Shinella zoogloeoides: one gene and its partner. The protein of the gene in region 2 interacts with the protein of the main gene of each other region in a pairwise test. Links are inferred from orthologs where the notes say so. Each region holds a gene or a part of one and is shown on either strand. Other genes may lie near its edges. The genes, in order: rho and hfq.

Region 1 (8,120 bases), 2.1 Mb from region 2 along the record:
GTTCGACACTTCGAGCACGACGGAATCCGGCTCGACGATGCTGGCATGTTTTACCAGATCGAATCTCCACCGACCAAGCGCTTTATCGACCTCGCGCTGGTAATCCCGGCCTTTATGAAGGAAAAAGCGTAAATTCCCGTTGCGCTGCACCCACGGCAGGCCGAATTGCATTAGCAGATCGAGGTCTGCCAGCGCCCGCGCCGAGATGGCGTCACAAGATTTTATCGCTTCGGGTGCGTCTTCGATTCGGATTGGATGAATGGACGCCCTGGCACCCGTCTCGAGGATGGCCGTCCGCAAAAATGCGGCTTTCTTGTTGTTGCTTTCGACAAGATGAACCCAGCCGTCCCCGATACCAGCCAGCAGAATGCCCGTCACGATGCCTGGAAATCCACCACCACTACCCAGATCAACCCATATACGGGGCCCGGAATACAGCGCATAGATCTGCGCGCTATCGACAACGTGACGGTTCCAGGTTTCTGAAAGCGTCGAAGGCGCGACGAGATTGATGGTTTTCGCCCATTTCTGGAAGAGCGAGACAAAACTGTTCAGTCGGTCCAGAGTTTCACGTGAAACATTCAGGCCGTTCAATTCGCGAGGTAGGGAATTCATGCACTTTCCGCTCGATTGCCCACATCGGTGGGAATACGCTTGAGATAGGCCAGAAGAAGGGTGAGCGCCGCCGGCGTCATGCCATCGACGCGCGCTGCCTGGGCGAGATTGGATGGGCGCGCCGCCGCCAGCTTCTGGCGAAGTTCGATGGAGAGACCGGGCAGCGCGCTGAAATCGAAGCCATCCGGAATCCATCGCTCCTCTTCGCGCCGAGCCTCGGCAATATCCGATTCCTGCCGGTTCATATAAACCGCATAACCGGCTTCGATCTCAATCGCATCGCGAACCCGGCGGGAGAAAGGCCGGAGTTCGTCCGGCCAGACATCAACCAGACGCGCAAAATCAATGTCCGGGTAGGCGAGCAGGTCATAGCCGCTTCGCCGCACGCCATCCTGATTGATCCGGATGCCATGACCAACCGCCTCATTCGGAGACAGCTTGAGCGTGTTAAGCCGATCACGCGCCTCTTTCATCTCTCCCGACCAAGCGTCAAACCGCTGTACCCGTTCAGTACCAACAATGCCGAGCCGCATTCCCAGCGGCGTCAGCCGCACATCCGCGTTGTCGGCGCGGAGAGACAGCCGGTACTCAGCGCGGGAGGTGAACATCCGGTAGGGTTCGGTAACCCCGCGGGAGGTCAGGTCATCGATCATCACGCCGATATAGCTATCCGTGCGGCTGAAGATATGGCCATCGACGCCGGCAGAAAGCCGCGCTGCATTCAGGCCGGCAACCAGACCCTGGGCTGCAGCCTCTTCATAGCCGGTCGTGCCATTGATCTGGCCCGCGAGAAAGAGGCCGGGCTGACGTTTAACTTCCAACGTGGCGGAGAGCTCGCGCGGATCGACATGATCATATTCGATCGCATAGCCCGGCTGTATGATGCGGACGTTCTCCAGCCCCGGAATGGTGCGGATGAAAGCGTCCTGCACATCAGCGGGCAGGGAGGTCGAGATTCCGTTCGGGTAGACGGTAGAATCGTCAAGACCTTCCGGCTCCAGGAAAATCTGGTGGCCGTCCCGTTCACCGAACTTGACGATCTTGTCTTCAATGGAGGGGCAGTAGCGCGGACCGACACCTTCGATCTGCCCGGAATACATGGCGGACTTTCCGATATTCTCCTCAATAATGCGGTGAGTAGCCGGCGTGGTCCGGGTGACGCCGCATTCGATCTGCGGTGTGGAAATGCGGTCCGTCATAAAGGAAAACGGCACCGGATCCTCATCCGCGGCTTGCCGCCCGACCGCATTCCAACCGATCGTCTGCCCATCCAATCGTGCCGGCGTGCCGGTCTTCAAACGCGCAAGCCGAAGCCCCAAGCGCTCGAATGTGAGCGACAATCCGAGGGACGGTTCTTCTCCGACACGGCCGGCAGGTATCTTTTCGTTACCGATATGAATTAGTCCGCGCAGGAATGTACCTGTTGTTATGACGACCGCGCGGCAAGAAAGACGGCGCCCATCCTTCATGGAAACGCCCGCAACATGTCCGTCTCGAATATCGAGATCGAAAGCATCGCCCTCAATTACATCGAGATCGGGGATCGCTGCGATCTCCGCCTGCATGGCTTCGCGATAGAGCTTTCGGTCAGCCTGTGTGCGCGGACCGCGGACAGCAGGACCCTTCCGACGATTGAGCAAACGAAACTGGATGCCGGCACGATCCGCGACACGGCCCATAAGACCATCCAGCGCGTCGACCTCGCGGACAAGATGGCCCTTGCCGAGCCCGCCAATTGCCGGGTTGCAGGACATGACCCCGATGGTGGCCGCCTTATGCGTCAACAACGCCGTGCGCGCGCCGGATCGGGCAGCGGAAGACGCTGCTTCGACACCGGCATGGCCACCGCCCACCACCACAACATCATATGTGTTCATTGCATTCATATCGCACCTACCTGTTTCACGTGAAACGCCTGAAGCGACTCGCACACGTTGCAGTGTTTCACGTGAATCATTTGCCTATGCAGAATTCCGAAAAAATGACGTCGAGAAGATTTTCGACATCGACGCGTCCAGTCACACGCCCGAGCGACTGACCGGCAAGCCGAAGGTATTCAGCCTGGATATCAAGCCCATTGGTCGCCTCAATAGCACGACGGATATTTTCCCTGGCCGTCGACAAATTGAGGATATGGCGTTGCCGGGTCGGTAATGCCAGCGCACTGCCGGCCTCAAGGTTGGGAAGATGGCGGCCAATGGCATCCAGCAGGTCGGATACCCCGTCGCCCGATTTTACCGAGATCGTAACATCTGCACCATCCTCAGGCCAAGGTGTTTTCACTTGGTCTGACTTGGTCCTCACGCGAAGCGTCTGGCCGTCATAGATCCCGTCCAATGAAGTCCATTGCGCATCCTCCGACAGCAGCAAGAGAAGGTGCGCATCGCTCATAGAGAGATGAGTCCGGCGGATTCCCTCCCGTTCGACAATGTCCTCTGTCGCCCGCAGTCCCGCCGTATCATAAAGGCGAACCGCGAAACCGGACAGATCGAGATCGACATGCAGAACGTCACGTGTCGTGCCCGGTATATCCGTCACGATGGCGACGTCACGCTTCGCCAGATGGTTCAGCAAGCTCGATTTCCCGGCATTCGGCGGTCCGGCGATAACAACCTTCAGGCCATCACGCACGATCTCGCCAGTGCGCGCATCGGCAACGTGGTTAAGAATTTCCTGCTCCAGCGCATGCATATCGCGCCAGATTGATGACGCGACGGAACCGGGCACGTCGTCTTCGTCGGCAAAATCCAGCTCTGCCTCGATCATCGCGCGTGCATGGGTCAATCGTTTCGCCCACGACTCGTAGAGCAATGACAATCCGCCCGAGGCATGTTCCGCCGCGAGGCGCCGCTGCATTTCCGTCTCCGCAGCGATAAGATCCGCCAGGCCTTCCACCTCAACGAGATCCATGCGACCGTTGAGGAAGGCGCGTCGCGAAAATTCTCCCGCCTCTGCCGGCCGCAGACCTTCCATGGATTCAAGCGCGGCGAGTACGGCTTTCACGGTGGCCCGACCGCCGTGAATCTGGAGTTCGGCGCAGTCCTCGCCGGTAAACGAGTTAGGGCCGGGAAAAACGAGAATCAGGCCTTCATCGAGTTTGTTACCATTACGATTCCGAATCGATAGTAGGGACGCGCGGCGCACCGGGGGTATGCGCCCGCACAACTCCTCGACGGCCTGCAGGCTTCTTGCGCCGCTCAAACGGATGACGGCAACCCCGGAAGGAAGGCCGCCGCTCGACAAAGCGAAGATTGTATCCGTTGCACTCATTCCATCCATTCCGGTTACGAATCGAAGTCTTCGTTTCGGAGAAGAATCGAATATTTCATTCTTGAACGAAAAATGGCCCCGTCTTGCGGCGGGACCATGTCTTAAAACGGAAAAGCACCGCGATCAGGTGTTCATCGATTCGAAGAAGTCGCCGTTGTTCTTGGTCTGCTTCAGCTTGTCGATCAGGAATTCGATCGCATCCGTGGTGCCCATGGGGGCGAGGATGCGGCGAAGAACAAAGATCTTCTGGAGATCCTGGCGCGGTACGAGGAGGTCTTCCTTGCGCGTGCCGGACTTGAGGATGTCCATGGCCGGGAAGATGCGCTTGTCGGCAACCTTTCGGTCGAGCACGATTTCCGAGTTGCCGGTGCCCTTGAACTCTTCGAAGATGACTTCGTCCATGCGGCTGCCGGTATCGATCAGGGCCGTCGCGATGATCGTCAGCGAGCCGCCTTCCTCGATATTGCGCGCCGCGCCGAAGAAGCGCTTCGGGCGCTGCAGGGCGTTTGCGTCGACACCGCCGGTCAGGACCTTGCCCGAGGACGGAACGACCGTGTTGTAGGCGCGACCGAGACGCGTGATCGAATCAAGCAGGATGACGACGTCGCGGCCGTGCTCGACAAGGCGCTTGGCCTTCTCGATGACCATTTCGGCGACCTGCACGTGGCGCGTAGCCGGTTCGTCGAAGGTCGAGGAAACCACTTCGCCCTTCACCGACCGCTGCATATCCGTCACTTCTTCCGGACGCTCATCGATCAGGAGGACGATGAGATAACATTCCGGATGGTTCGCGGTGATCGAATGGGCGATGTTCTGGAGCAGAACCGTCTTACCCGTGCGCGGCGGCGCGACGATCAGGCCGCGCTGGCCCTTGCCGAGCGGCGCGACGAGATCGATGACGCGCGGCGACAAATCCTTTGAAGTCGGGATTTCCAGTTCCATCTTGAAGCGCTCATTGGGATAGAGCGGCGTCAGGTTGTCGAAATGGACCTTGTGGCGGATCTTTTCCGGGTCGTCGAAATTGATCGTGTTGACCTTGAGAAGCGCGAAATAGCGTTCGCCTTCCTTGGGGCCGCGGATCGGGCCTTCAACAGTATCGCCGGTCTTCAGCGAGAAGCGGCGAATCTGCGAGGGGGAGATGTAGATATCGTCCGGGCCCGGCAGGTAATTCGCATTGGCCGAGCGCAAGAAGCCGAAGCCGTCCTGCAGCACTTCCACGACGCCCTCGCCGATGATTTCCACATCCTGCTCGGCCAGCATCTTCAGGATGGCAAACATCAGCTCCTGTTTGCGCATCGTGCTCGCGTTCTCGACCTCGAGCGATTCGGCGAAAGCCAGGAGGTCGGTCGGAGTCTTGTTCTTGAGGTCTTGTAGCTTCATTTCGGCCATGAATGGTCCATGCTGCGGGTCTTAGGATGGGAAAAGGCGTGCGGGTCAGGGAGGAACTGCGGGGGGTTCATGCAGTTCACTGAACGAATACACATGCCACGAAAGATGAGATGGGGCGGAAAATAGCGTTTCAGGCGCTGCCCCGCAAGGGGGCCTTGCAATTTCGTTCGATTTGTCGCGGCCGCTCAGAACGGCTTGACCACGACCATCACGACGATGAGGATCATCAGCAGCGCCGGCGCCTCGTTCCAGATGCGCCATTGCCGCCCAGTTTTCACGTTGAGATCCTCGGCAAAGGCCTTCACCGCCCGGCCATAGAACTGGTGCACGCCCGTCAGCAGCACGACGAAGGCGAGTTTGGCATGCAGCCAACCACCCTGGAAACCATAGACGGACCAGGCGAGATAGAGGCCGAGCAGCCAGGAAAGACCCATGGCCGGCTGCATGATCGTGCGGTAGAGGCGCTGCTCCATCACCTTGAAGGTCTCCGACTGGGCGGACCCGGCCGGCGCATCCGTGTGGTAGACGAAGAGCCGCGGCAGGTAGAGCAGCCCGGCCATCCAGGAGATGACGGCGACGATGTGGAGCGCCTTGATCCAGAGATAGAGATCATCCGGCGGGTAAAGAACCAGGAGGATCGCGATGAGGGCGAAGACGGCGAGGGCGACGGCGGCGCGCCGCCGCGCCCGGCGCCCCGCGCTCTCGCCCGTCTGCATCTCGCTCACCGGTTTTCCCCGCGCACTCGCGCCACCAGCCGCGTGACGTTTTCCGGGTCGGCCTGCGGCGTGATGCCATGGCCGAGATTGAAGATCAGCGGGCCGTTGCCGAGCACCTGCAGGATGGCATCGATACCCTCGTCGAGCGCCGCACCGCCGGCGACCACCCGCATCGGATCGAGATTGCCCTGCACCGGCCCTTCCTTCTGCAACTCGGCGGCAAAGGAGAGCGGCACAGACCAGTCGAGGCCGATGGCATCCGCGCCGGTTTCCTGGCGGTAGCTCTTCAAAAGCAGCCCGGCGCCTTTCGCGAACGCGATGATCTTCGCCTGCGGCCGTCGCTCTTTGACCGAGCGGATAATCCGGCGCACGGGACGGACAGCGTACTCGGCAAATTCCTTCTCCCCGAGCACACCTGCCCAAGAATCGAAGATCTGCACCGCATCGGCGCCGGCATCGATCTGTGCCACGAGGTAATCGGCGGAAAGCTCGGCCAGCACATCGAGCAGATACGCGAAGGCTTCCGGCTCCCGATAGGCAAAAAGCCGCGCGGGCGCCTGGTCCGGCGTACCGTGGCCGGCGATCATGTAGGTGGCAACCGTCCAGGGCGCCCCACAGAAGCCGAGCAGCGCCGTTTCCTCCGGCAGGGCCTGCCGGATGCGCCCGACCGCCTCTATGACCGGCTGGAGGTGTTTTGCGACGCCGTCCCCCTTCAGTGCCCGAATGCCATCCGGATCGATCGGGTCCATCCGGGGTCCATGCCCCTCTTCAAAGCGGACATTACGCTTCAAGGCATCGGGAATGACCAGGATATCGGAAAACAGGATCGCCGCATCGAAGCCATAGCGGCGGATCGGCTGGAGCGTGACCTCGGTTGCAAGGTCCGGCGCGTAACAGAGATCGAGGAAACTTCCGGCCGCTGCGCGCGTTGCCCTGTATTCCGGCAGGTATCGTCCAGCCTGACGCATCAGCCAGATCGGAGGAGGCGAAACCGTCTTGCCGTTGAGGACATCGACGATCTTCCGGTTTTTCGCAGCCAAAACGGGGTTCTCCTAATAAAGAAATAATCTCTTTTAAGAAGGTTTCTATTTCTTAGAGTCGGTGACTATCAAGGATTAAATCCTTTCCACAAAAACCCTGCGGCGCCGTGGGCGGGCAGGAAAATCGGAACCGAAAAGCGTCGTTTCGTTCGAGGAGACGGGAAAAGCGGATTCCCCGTTTGGAATCAAAAGGATTCGCGATACCGCCAAAAGCCCTTTTCTGTGGGTGGCCTGTGGACAAGCGCGACACTATGCCATGTCCATGAGTCTTTTCCACATGCGCGCCGAATTCGCCTCCCGCTGTTCGCCATTTGTGGAAAAGTCGGCATCTATCCTCTTGCCACCGACCCCCCGCCGTTCTTAGCTCACACTTGTCCCTGGCCATCAACAGGGGGCGGAGGATATTGTGGAAAGCACCAGAAACTACTTCCATCTGCACCTGATTTCGGACTCGACGGGCGAGACTCTGATCGCGGCGGGCCGCGCGGCGGCGGCGCAGTTCCAGTCCTCGCAGGCGCTGGAACATGTCTATCCGCTGGTCCGCAATCGCAAGCAGCTCATGCCCGTGCTCGACGCGATCGACGGCGCGCCGGGCATCGTGCTTTATACGGTCGTCGACCGCGAGCTTTCGGAAATCATCGACCAGCGCTGCCGGGAGATGGGCGTGCCCTGCGTTTCGGTGCTGGAACCCGTCATCGATCTCTTCCAGTCCTATCTCGGCGCGCCGTCGCGTCGCCGGGTGGGGGCCCAGCATGCGATGAACGCGGAATATTTCGCGCGCATCGACGCCCTGAACTTCACGATGGATCACGACGACGGGCAATTGCCGGCCGATCTCGAGGAGGCGCATGTCATCCTCGTCGGCATCAGCCGCACCTCCAAGACGCCGACCAGCATCTATCTCGCCAATCGTGGCATCAAGACCGCGAATGTGCCGATCGTGCTCGGCGTGCCGCTGCCGGAACGGCTGTCGGCGGCGGTCAAGCCTCTCATCGTAGGCCTCATCGCGACGACCGACCGGATCGCCCAGGTGCGGCAGAACCGGGTGCTTGGGCAGACGCAGGATTTTCGCGGCGACGATTATATAGAC
Region 2 (8,248 bases):
CGGCGACATCCTTTTCCGGCAGTTTCAGTTCGGTGTCCCTGAGTTCTGCGAACTCGGCCTCGACCTGCCGCGACAGCTCCTCCGCGCCCATTTCATGCACGAGAATCTTGATGCGCGCCTTGTACTTGTTGTCGCGCCGGCCGTGCAGGTTGTACACGCGCATGATCGCCGTCGTGTAGGACAGGAGATCTTCCTCCGGCAGGAAGTCGCGGATCTTCTTGGCGATCAGCGGCGTGCGGCCCTGCCCGCCGCCGACATAGACGGCAAAGCCGATCTCGCCCTTCTCGCCCCGCTTCAGGTGCAGGCCGATATCGTGCACCTGGATGGCCGCGCGGTCACGCTCCGCACCGGTGACGGCGATCTTGAACTTGCGCGGCAGGAAGGAGAATTCCGGATGGACGGAGGACCACTGGCGCAGGATTTCCGCATAGGGCCTGGGATCGGCGACCTCATCGGCCGCAGCGCCGGCGAAATGATCCGCCGTCACGTTGCGAATGCAGTTGCCCGAGGTCTGCAGCGCATGCATCTCGACCGTCGCGAGATCGGCCAGCGCATCCGGCAGCTCGGAGAGCTTCGGCCAGTTGTACTGGATGTTCTGGCGCGTGGTGAAATGGCCGTAGCCACGGTCGTATTTGCGGGCGATGTACGCCAGCATGCGCATCTGGCGCGCGTTCAGCGTGCCGTAGGGAATGGCGACGCGCAGCATATAGGCATGGAGTTGCAGGTAGACGCCGTTCATCAGGCGCAGCGGCTTGAAGGCATCCTCTGCCAGCTCGCCCGACAGGCGGCGACCGACCTGATCGCGGAACTGTTCCACGCGGCCGGAGACAAAGGCGTGATCGAATTCGTCGTAGCGGTACATGCAATGGTCCTCAGGCGGCCGGCGCGGCCGTCGCGATCAAGCCGGCATAACCGGCGGCATAGGCGATGGTGGGGCCTTCGGCGCGGATGCGCTCGCGCATGCGCAGCGGCCTCAATACGCCATCGACCTCTTCGATATCGACGACGTTGACGTCAACCACCTTGTTGTCGGCATAGGCCTGCTTGCCCGTCGCTTCCAACGCCTCGACGGCCTCCTTGTGGCGGGCGACGAAAGCAGCCTGGAGCCGCTCGTTCCAGTTGCCGGCGGCATCCAGCCAGACGGAGACACCGTCGGAAAGGCGGTTGGCTGTCAGAACCTTGTCGGCCATGTCATGCTCCCAATGCTGCTTTGCTGCGCACGAGCTCGCGCGCGGCAAGCGGTGCGGAATGTTCGAAATTGGCGCCAGCGACGGCATCGCCGATGATCACCATGACCGGGCCGGCGAGTTCGTCGCGATATTCGAGGCCCGGCAGGTCCTTGAGCGTGCCGTGCAGTAGCCGCTTTTCGCGGCGGCTGGCATTTTCGACGACGGCGACGGTCGTCTCGGCCGGCAGGCCCGCATCCATCAGCCGAGCGGCGACGGAGGCGGCCACGGTGCGGCCCATATAGACGGCGACGGTGGCGCCGGAGATCGCAAGCCGCGCCCAATCCGGCAGGACGGCGCCGGTGAGGTCGTGGCCGGTGGTGAAGACGAGCGAGGAAGCGACACCGCGCAGCGTCAGCGGCAGCTCGAAATCGGCGGCGGCGGCGAAGGCGGACGTGATGCCGGGCACGATCTCGTAGGTGACGCCAGCCTGGCGGAGCGCGGCCATTTCCTCGCCGGCGCGGCCATAGACGAGCGGATCGCCGGATTTCAGGCGCACGACGCGTTTTCCCGACTTGCCGAGCCCGACCAGCAGGTCGTTGATCTCTTCCTGCGACTTGGAATGGCAACCCTTGCGCTTGCCGACCGAAAGGCGCTCTGCATCGCGGCGGCCCATGTCGACGATGGCCTGCGGCACGAGCGCGTCGAAGACGATGACGTCGGCTTCCATCATGACGCGCTGCGCGCGCAGCGTCAGCAGGTCTTCCGCGCCGGGGCCGGCGCCGACGAGCCAGACATGGCCCGCGGCCTTGCCCTGCGCGTTCAAAAGCGCGTTGGCGGCGCGGCGAGCCTGCTCGATATCGCCATTATTGACGGCATCGGCGACGGCGCCCTGGAAGAACCGGCGCCAGAAGACACGGCGCGTCACGCCGCGCGGCAACACACGGTCGACGGCCGCGCGGTAGCCGTTGGCAAGGCTGGCCAGCCGGCCGAGCGACGGGGAAAGCATCTGGTCGACCTGCGCGCGGATCATCTGGGCGAGGACGGGGCCCGCCCCTTCCGTGCCGATCGCGACGGCGACGGGCGCGCGGTTGACGAGGGCCGGCGTGAAGAAATCGCAATAATCGGGCTGGTCGACGGCATTGACCGGGATGCCGAGGTCGCGCGCGGCGGTCGAGATGGCCCGGTCGGCGGCCGGGTCGCCCGTTGCCGCGAAGACGAGCGTCGCATCCGCGATGGCATCCCTTGAAAAGGGCGCGCGAACGAGAACGAGGCCCTTGTCGGCGATGAAGCGGGCGAAATCGCTTTCCGGCTCTTCGGCCAGGACGACGATCCGGGCATCCGTATTGAAGAGCAGCCGGGCCTTGGCAAAGGCCTCGTCGCCCTCGCCCACGACAACGACCGTCCTGCCGCTGGTGCGAAAGAACGCCGGGAATGTCGAAAGCTTTTGCTGTGCTTCGGTCATGGCTCGGTCCGGTTGAAGTGTGCGCACTATCGCGAAAATCGGCCAGGAACAAAAGAAACAGAAATTCCAATGCCTAGGGAGGGCGGTATTGTTTTGCTCTGGCGCCCCGCATTTTGAGCATAAGTCACCGGCCGCCCTTGCCTCGCCGCGCCGGCGACCGCTAAGGATGCCGCATACACTCCGAAAGCGGAACCGAGAACGCCATGCAGCCGAGCCGCGACATCGAACGCCTCATCGAAATCATGGCGGCCCTGCGCCAGCCGCAGACCGGCTGCCCCTGGGACGTGGTCCAGACCTTCGAGACGATCAAGCCCTACACGATCGAGGAGGCCTACGAGGTCGCCGACGCGATCGAGCGGAACGACATGGACGACCTCTGCGAGGAACTGGGCGATCTCCTGCTCCAGGTCGTGTTCCATGCCCGCATGGCGGAGGAGCAAGGCGAATTCGATTTCGGCAGCGTCGTAGAGGCCGTCACGCGAAAGATGATCCGCCGCCATCCGCATGTCTTCGCCCGTTCGGACGTGGACACGCCCGCAGCGGTGAAGCTGCAATGGGACGAGATCAAGCAGGCGGAAAAGCGCGAGCGCAAGGAGCGCCGGGCCAGACGCGGCCTGCCGGAGGATCCGCTCACCGGCTATCTCGGCTCCGTGCAGCGCTCCTTCCCGGCGCTCGTCGAAGCGCTGAAGCTTCAGGAACGCGCGGCCAAGGTCGGCTTCGACTGGTCCGAGCCCGCGCCGATCCTCGACAAGATCGAGGAGGAGATCGGCGAATTGCGCGAGGCGCTGCGCAACGACGACAAACGCGCCGTTGCCGACGAACTTGGTGACCTGATCTTTGCGCTGGTCAATATCGGCCGCCATGTCGGTGCCGATCCGGAAATGGCGTTGCGCGGCACGAACACCAAGTTCCGCAGCCGCTTTTCCCACATAGAGGACAGCCTTTCGGCCAATGGCGAAAGCCTCGAAGGGGCGACGCTGGAGCGCATGGAAGAGCTTTGGCAGGCGGCCAAGAGGATCGAGCGCAGCTTGGGTAACGTTACGTCAAATACGTAACGCCACGTCAGCGCTCCCAATCCTCGACGACCCGCTTCGCCCCGTTGCCAAGCCGGCGGTCGAGTTCGGTGGCTTCGGTTTCCGTCAGCCGCAGTTCCAGCCGCACATTGCCGTCTTCGAGGTCTTCGCGGGAATCGATGATCGAGTGGTCGTAGATCCACGGCAGAAGCTGCAACTGCATGACCGGCACGACGACGTCGCGGTCGACCAGCACGCCGGAAAGCCGCTGGTTGATCTCGCCGAGCAGACGATCGATGCCCTCGCCCGAAATCGCGGAAACGGCGATGACGTTCGGCTGGGTCTGCGCCTTCTGCACCAGCGCGTCGCGCGCCTCGGGCTCCAGCCGGTCGATCTTGTTCCAGACTTCGAGGATGCGTTCCGCACCGTCCTTCTCGTCAATGCCGAGATCGGCGAGGATGCGCAGCACGTCCGTAGATTGCGCACCGTTGTCCGGGTCGGACATGTCGCGCACATGGAGGATGAGATCAGCTTCCAGCACCTCTTCCAGCGTCGCGCGGAAGGCGGCGACGAGGTGGGTTGGCAGGTTGGAGATGAAACCCACCGTATCAGAGAGGATGACGGTGCGGCCCTGCGGCAGCTTCATGCGGCGCAGCGTCGGATCGAGCGTGGCGAAGAGCATGTCCTCGGCCAGCACCCCTGCCCCGGTTATGCGGTTGAACAATGTGGACTTGCCGGCATTAGTGTAGCCGACCAGCGCCACGATCGGATGCGGCACCTTCTTGCGCTTGGAACGGTGAAGCTGGCGCGTGCGGCGCACCTGCTCCAGCTCGCGTTCCAGCTTGACGATCTTGTCCTGCAGCAGCCGGCGGTCGGCTTCGATCTGCGTTTCGCCGGGGCCACCCATGAAGCCTGCACCGCCGCGCTGACGCTCAAGGTGGGTCCAGCTTCTGACGAGGCGGCCGCGCTGGTAGTTGAGATGGGCAAGCTCGACCTGCAGCGTGCCTTCCTTGGTGGAGGCGCGCCGGCCGAAGATTTCGAGAATGAGGCCCGTCCGGTCGATGACCTTGGCGGCCCACTCCTTCTCGAGGTTGCGCTGCTGCACCGGCGTCAGCGGATGATCGACGATGACGAGGCCGGCATCGTTCTCGTCGAGCGCCGCCTTGATCTCCTCGATCTTGCCGGTGCCGAGCAGCGTACCGGGCTTAGGCTGGCTGACGGGCACGATGGCCGAATGGACGATGGTGAGATCGATGGCGCGCGCGAGACCGACGGCCTCTTCCAGGCGCGCCTCGTCCGAGCGGACGCTCGCCGCCGTCGAATCGGATTTCGCGCGTGACACCTTCAACACCGGAACGATGACGACGGCGCGCATGTCGTCCCGGTGCTTCTCAGCCTCCGGAACGATGGAATCCTTGCTTGTATCGGATTTTTTAATGGTCTTGGGTCCTGTCAGGAGCCGCTTTCCTCGGTCTCGAACATCTGCAGCGGCTGGCCCGGCATGATGGTCGAGATCGCGTGCTTGTACACGAGCTGCGAGTGACCGTCGCGACGGAGCAGCACACAGAAATTGTCGAAGGAGGTGACAACCCCGGTCAGCTTGACCCCGTTGATGAGAAAGATCGTCAGGGAAATCTTTTGCTTGCGAACGGTATTAAGGAAAAGATCCTGCAGGTTCTGAGAACGTTCCGCCATGGCGCCGCTTCTTTCTGATTGCCGGCCCTTGAGACCGGTTGACTGATAATAAAATGTCCCCGTGCCCGGCAAGAAATTCCGGGACCGTCGATTTTGGTATCAAATCGCGGTCTTCTCCGCAACGGCGAAAAAGGCCTCCCGGATTTTCTGCGCGGTCATGCCGGGATGGCCGTTTGCGATCGTGTGTCCGTCGATGGAAACCACCGGCAGGCAGATCGTCGTCGCCCCGGTGACGAAAACTTCCCGCGCTTCCAGCATCTCCGCCACGGAGAACCGCCGCTCCTCGACCGCGATACCCAGTTTTTCCGCCACATCCATCAGCGTGGTGCGGGTGATGCCCTTGAGGATGCCGTGGTCGGCGGGGCGCGTGACAAGCGTTCCCACTTTGTCGACGATCCACAGGTTCGTCGCGCCGCCCTCGGTCACGTTGCCGTCGGCGTCGACGAAGATCGCTTCCTGCGCGCCCGCCTCCTTCGCCTGCTGGCGGGCCAGCACGTTCGGCAGGAGGCCGACGGTCTTGATATCGACCCGGCCCCAGCGGTTCTCGGCGACCGTGATCGCCTTGATTCCCGCCGCATATTTCGCCGCGTTCACGGCAGGGTTCATCGATTTCGCCGTCACGACGAAGGATGCCCTTACCTCCGGCGACGGGAACACATGGTCGCGCTTCGCCCTGCCCCGCGTCACCTGGAGATAGACCATGCCATCGACGACGCGGTTGCGGCGCAGCACCTCGCGCATGATGCCCACAAGCGCCGCGCGCGGCATCGGCGGGCGGATGCGGATTTCGCCGAGCGAGCGGTCTAGGCGGTCGAGATGGCGTGTCAGATCGACGATCAGGCCCTGCTGGATCTGGCAGACCTCGTAGACCGCGTCCGCGAAGACGAAACCGCGGTCCTCGATGGAGACCGCAGCCTCGGCATGGCGGACATAGCGACCGTTGACATAGGCGAAGCGAGGCATGGAAGACCCTAGAAGTACTGGATGCTGACGCGGAAGAGCTGTTCGACATGGCGCACGGCGGCCGCGGCGGCAAAGAGCACGACCCGGTCCTTCGCCTTGATCTTCGTGTTGCCGTCCGGCCGGATCACCGCCTTGTCGCGATAGATCGCGCCGATGCGGATGCCGGGCGGCAGCTCGATCTCGCGCAGCGGCTTGCCGACGAGCGGAGAGGTTTCCAGCGCCTCGGCCTCGATCACTTCGGCCGAGCCCTTCTGCACCGCATAGACCGAGCGGATGCGCCCCTTGCGCACATGTTGCAGGATGCCGGAGATCGTGACGGCGCGCGGGTTGATATGCGCATCGATGCCGAGCGACTTGGTGAAATCCTCGTAGGCCGGATCGTTGATCAGGACGAGGTTCTGCTTGCAGCCGAGGCGCTTGGCCATCACGCTGCCGAGAATGTTGATCTGGTCGTTGTTGGTGAGCGCGACGATGAGGTCCGCGTCCTGGATATCGGCCTGCAAGAGCATCTTCTGGTCCAGCGCGGAGCCATGCAGGACGACGGCGTTGCGCAGCTTGTCGGCGACCGCCACGGCCCGTTCGCGGTCGCTCTCGATGATCTTCAGCCGGGTCTTGGGCTGGTAGTCCTCGATGGCCTTGGCGACGAAATACCCGATATTGCCGCCGCCGGCGATGACGATGCGCGCCGCCTCCTGCTCCTCGTGGCCGAACAATGCCAGCGTGCGTCGCACATGCCCCTTGTCGCAGACCACATAGGCGAGATCGCCGGAGTGAAGCTGGTCCGAGGAGTTCGGCACGAAGAGCTTGCCGTTGGAGAAGATGCCCGTGACGGTGGCGCTGAGATCGGGGAAAAGCTCGCTTAACTGCTTCAGCGGCGTCTCTACGACCGGGCAATCCTCCATGCATTCGATGGCGACCATGACGATGCGGTCGTCGGCAAAGCGCACGACGTCGGTCGCGCCGGGAAAGGAGATGCGCCTGAGCACCATCTTGCCCACCTCCACCTCAGGCGAAATGGTGACGTCGATCGGCAGGTTCTCGCGGGAGAACAGGTCGGAATATTCCGGCGCCAGATAGTTCTGCGAGCGGATGCGGGCGATCTTGGTCGGCACGTTGAACAGCGAATGGGCGACCTGGCAGGCGACCATGTTGATCTCGTCGAACAGCGTCACGGCGATGAGCATGTCCGCCTGGTCGGCGCCGGCCTTCGCCAGCACTTCGGGGTGCGCGCCATGGCCGACGACGCCGCTGACGTCGAGCGTCTCGGTGATGGCGGCAATCAGCGAAGGCTGGTTGTCGATGACCGAAACGTCGTTGCCCTCTTCCGAGAGCCGTTCTGCGATACCGTAACCGACGCGTCCGGCGCCGCAGATGATGACTTTCATGACGTCGAATCCCTCAAATCCCTGAGGGCCTTATACGCCAAGCGATTTCAGTTTGCGATGGAGCGCGGAGCGCTCCATGCCGACGAATTCGGCGGTGCGGGAAATGTTGCCGCCGAAACGGTTGATCTGCGCGATGAGATAGTCGCGCTCGAACATCTCGCGCGCCTCGCGAAGCGGCAGCGTCATGATGTGCTGGTCGCCCTGCGTGGAGATCTTCGGCAGCATGTCGCCCACTTCCGTCGGCAACATGTCGGCGGTGATCGGCGTATCCGGGCCGTCGCTGCGGGCGAGGATCATCAGGCGCTCGATATTGTTGCGCAGCTGACGGATGTTGCCCGGCCAGTCGTGCGCCTGGAGCACGGCGAGCGCGTCGTCGCCGATCTTGCGCGAGCGGATGCCCGCCTGCTCGCTGACCTGCCGCATGAACATGTCGACGAGGAACGGGATATCCTCGCGCCGCTCGGCAAGCGGCGGCACCCGCACCGGCACGACGGCGAGGCGGTGGTAGAGGTCCTCGCGAAAACCGCCCTCGGCAATCAGGCTTTCGAGGTTGTAGGCGGT

The links.
Region 1: the proteins of hfq (region 2) and rho interact in binary tests that used the Escherichia coli proteins (3 or more experiments, as listed by UniProt). The link is inferred for Shinella zoogloeoides from one-to-one orthologs.

What each region holds. Positions count from the first base shown.
Region 1 is NZ_CP132311.1:3,618,373-3,626,492, forward strand. The notes cover bases 3,142-5,935. They hold rho (transcription termination factor Rho), read right to left. Parts: upstream 5,275-5,935; coding sequence 4,009-5,274; downstream 3,142-4,008. Other genes in these bases: mnmE (tRNA uridine-5-carboxymethylaminomethyl(34) synthesis GTPase MnmE), read right to left, coding at 3,142-3,885; hemJ (protoporphyrinogen oxidase HemJ), read right to left, coding at 5,460-5,935. Outside these bases: 16S rRNA (guanine(527)-N(7))-methyltransferase RsmG, read right to left, coding at 1-615; tRNA uridine-5-carboxymethylaminomethyl(34) synthesis enzyme MnmG, read right to left, coding at 612-2,492; more of mnmE, read right to left, coding at 2,569-3,141; more of hemJ, read right to left, coding at 5,936-5,990; hemE (uroporphyrinogen decarboxylase), read right to left, coding at 5,996-7,030; Q9316_RS18770 (pyruvate, water dikinase regulatory protein), read left to right, coding at 7,437-8,120. UniProt on the Escherichia coli protein: Facilitates transcription termination by a mechanism that involves Rho binding to the nascent RNA, activation of Rho's RNA-dependent ATPase activity, and release of the mRNA from the DNA template.
Region 2 is NZ_CP132311.1:1,491,013-1,499,260, reverse strand. What follows is about bases 3,719-6,640. They hold hfq (RNA chaperone Hfq), read right to left. Parts: upstream 5,340-6,640; coding sequence 5,097-5,339; downstream 3,719-5,096. Other genes in these bases: trkA (Trk system potassium transporter TrkA), read right to left, coding at 6,311-6,640; Q9316_RS08440 (D-amino-acid transaminase), read right to left, coding at 5,439-6,302; hflX (GTPase HflX), read right to left, coding at 3,719-5,019. Outside these bases: Q9316_RS08470 (nitrite/sulfite reductase), read right to left, coding at 1-862; Q9316_RS08465 (DUF2849 domain-containing protein), read right to left, coding at 873-1,190; siroheme synthase CysG, read right to left, coding at 1,192-2,631; mazG (nucleoside triphosphate pyrophosphohydrolase), read left to right, coding at 2,835-3,686; more of hflX, read right to left, coding at 3,694-3,718; more of trkA, read right to left, coding at 6,641-7,687; nitrogen assimilation response regulator NtrX, read right to left, coding at 7,718-8,248. UniProt on the Escherichia coli protein: RNA chaperone that binds small regulatory RNA (sRNAs) and mRNAs to facilitate mRNA translational regulation in response to envelope stress, environmental stress and changes in metabolite concentrations.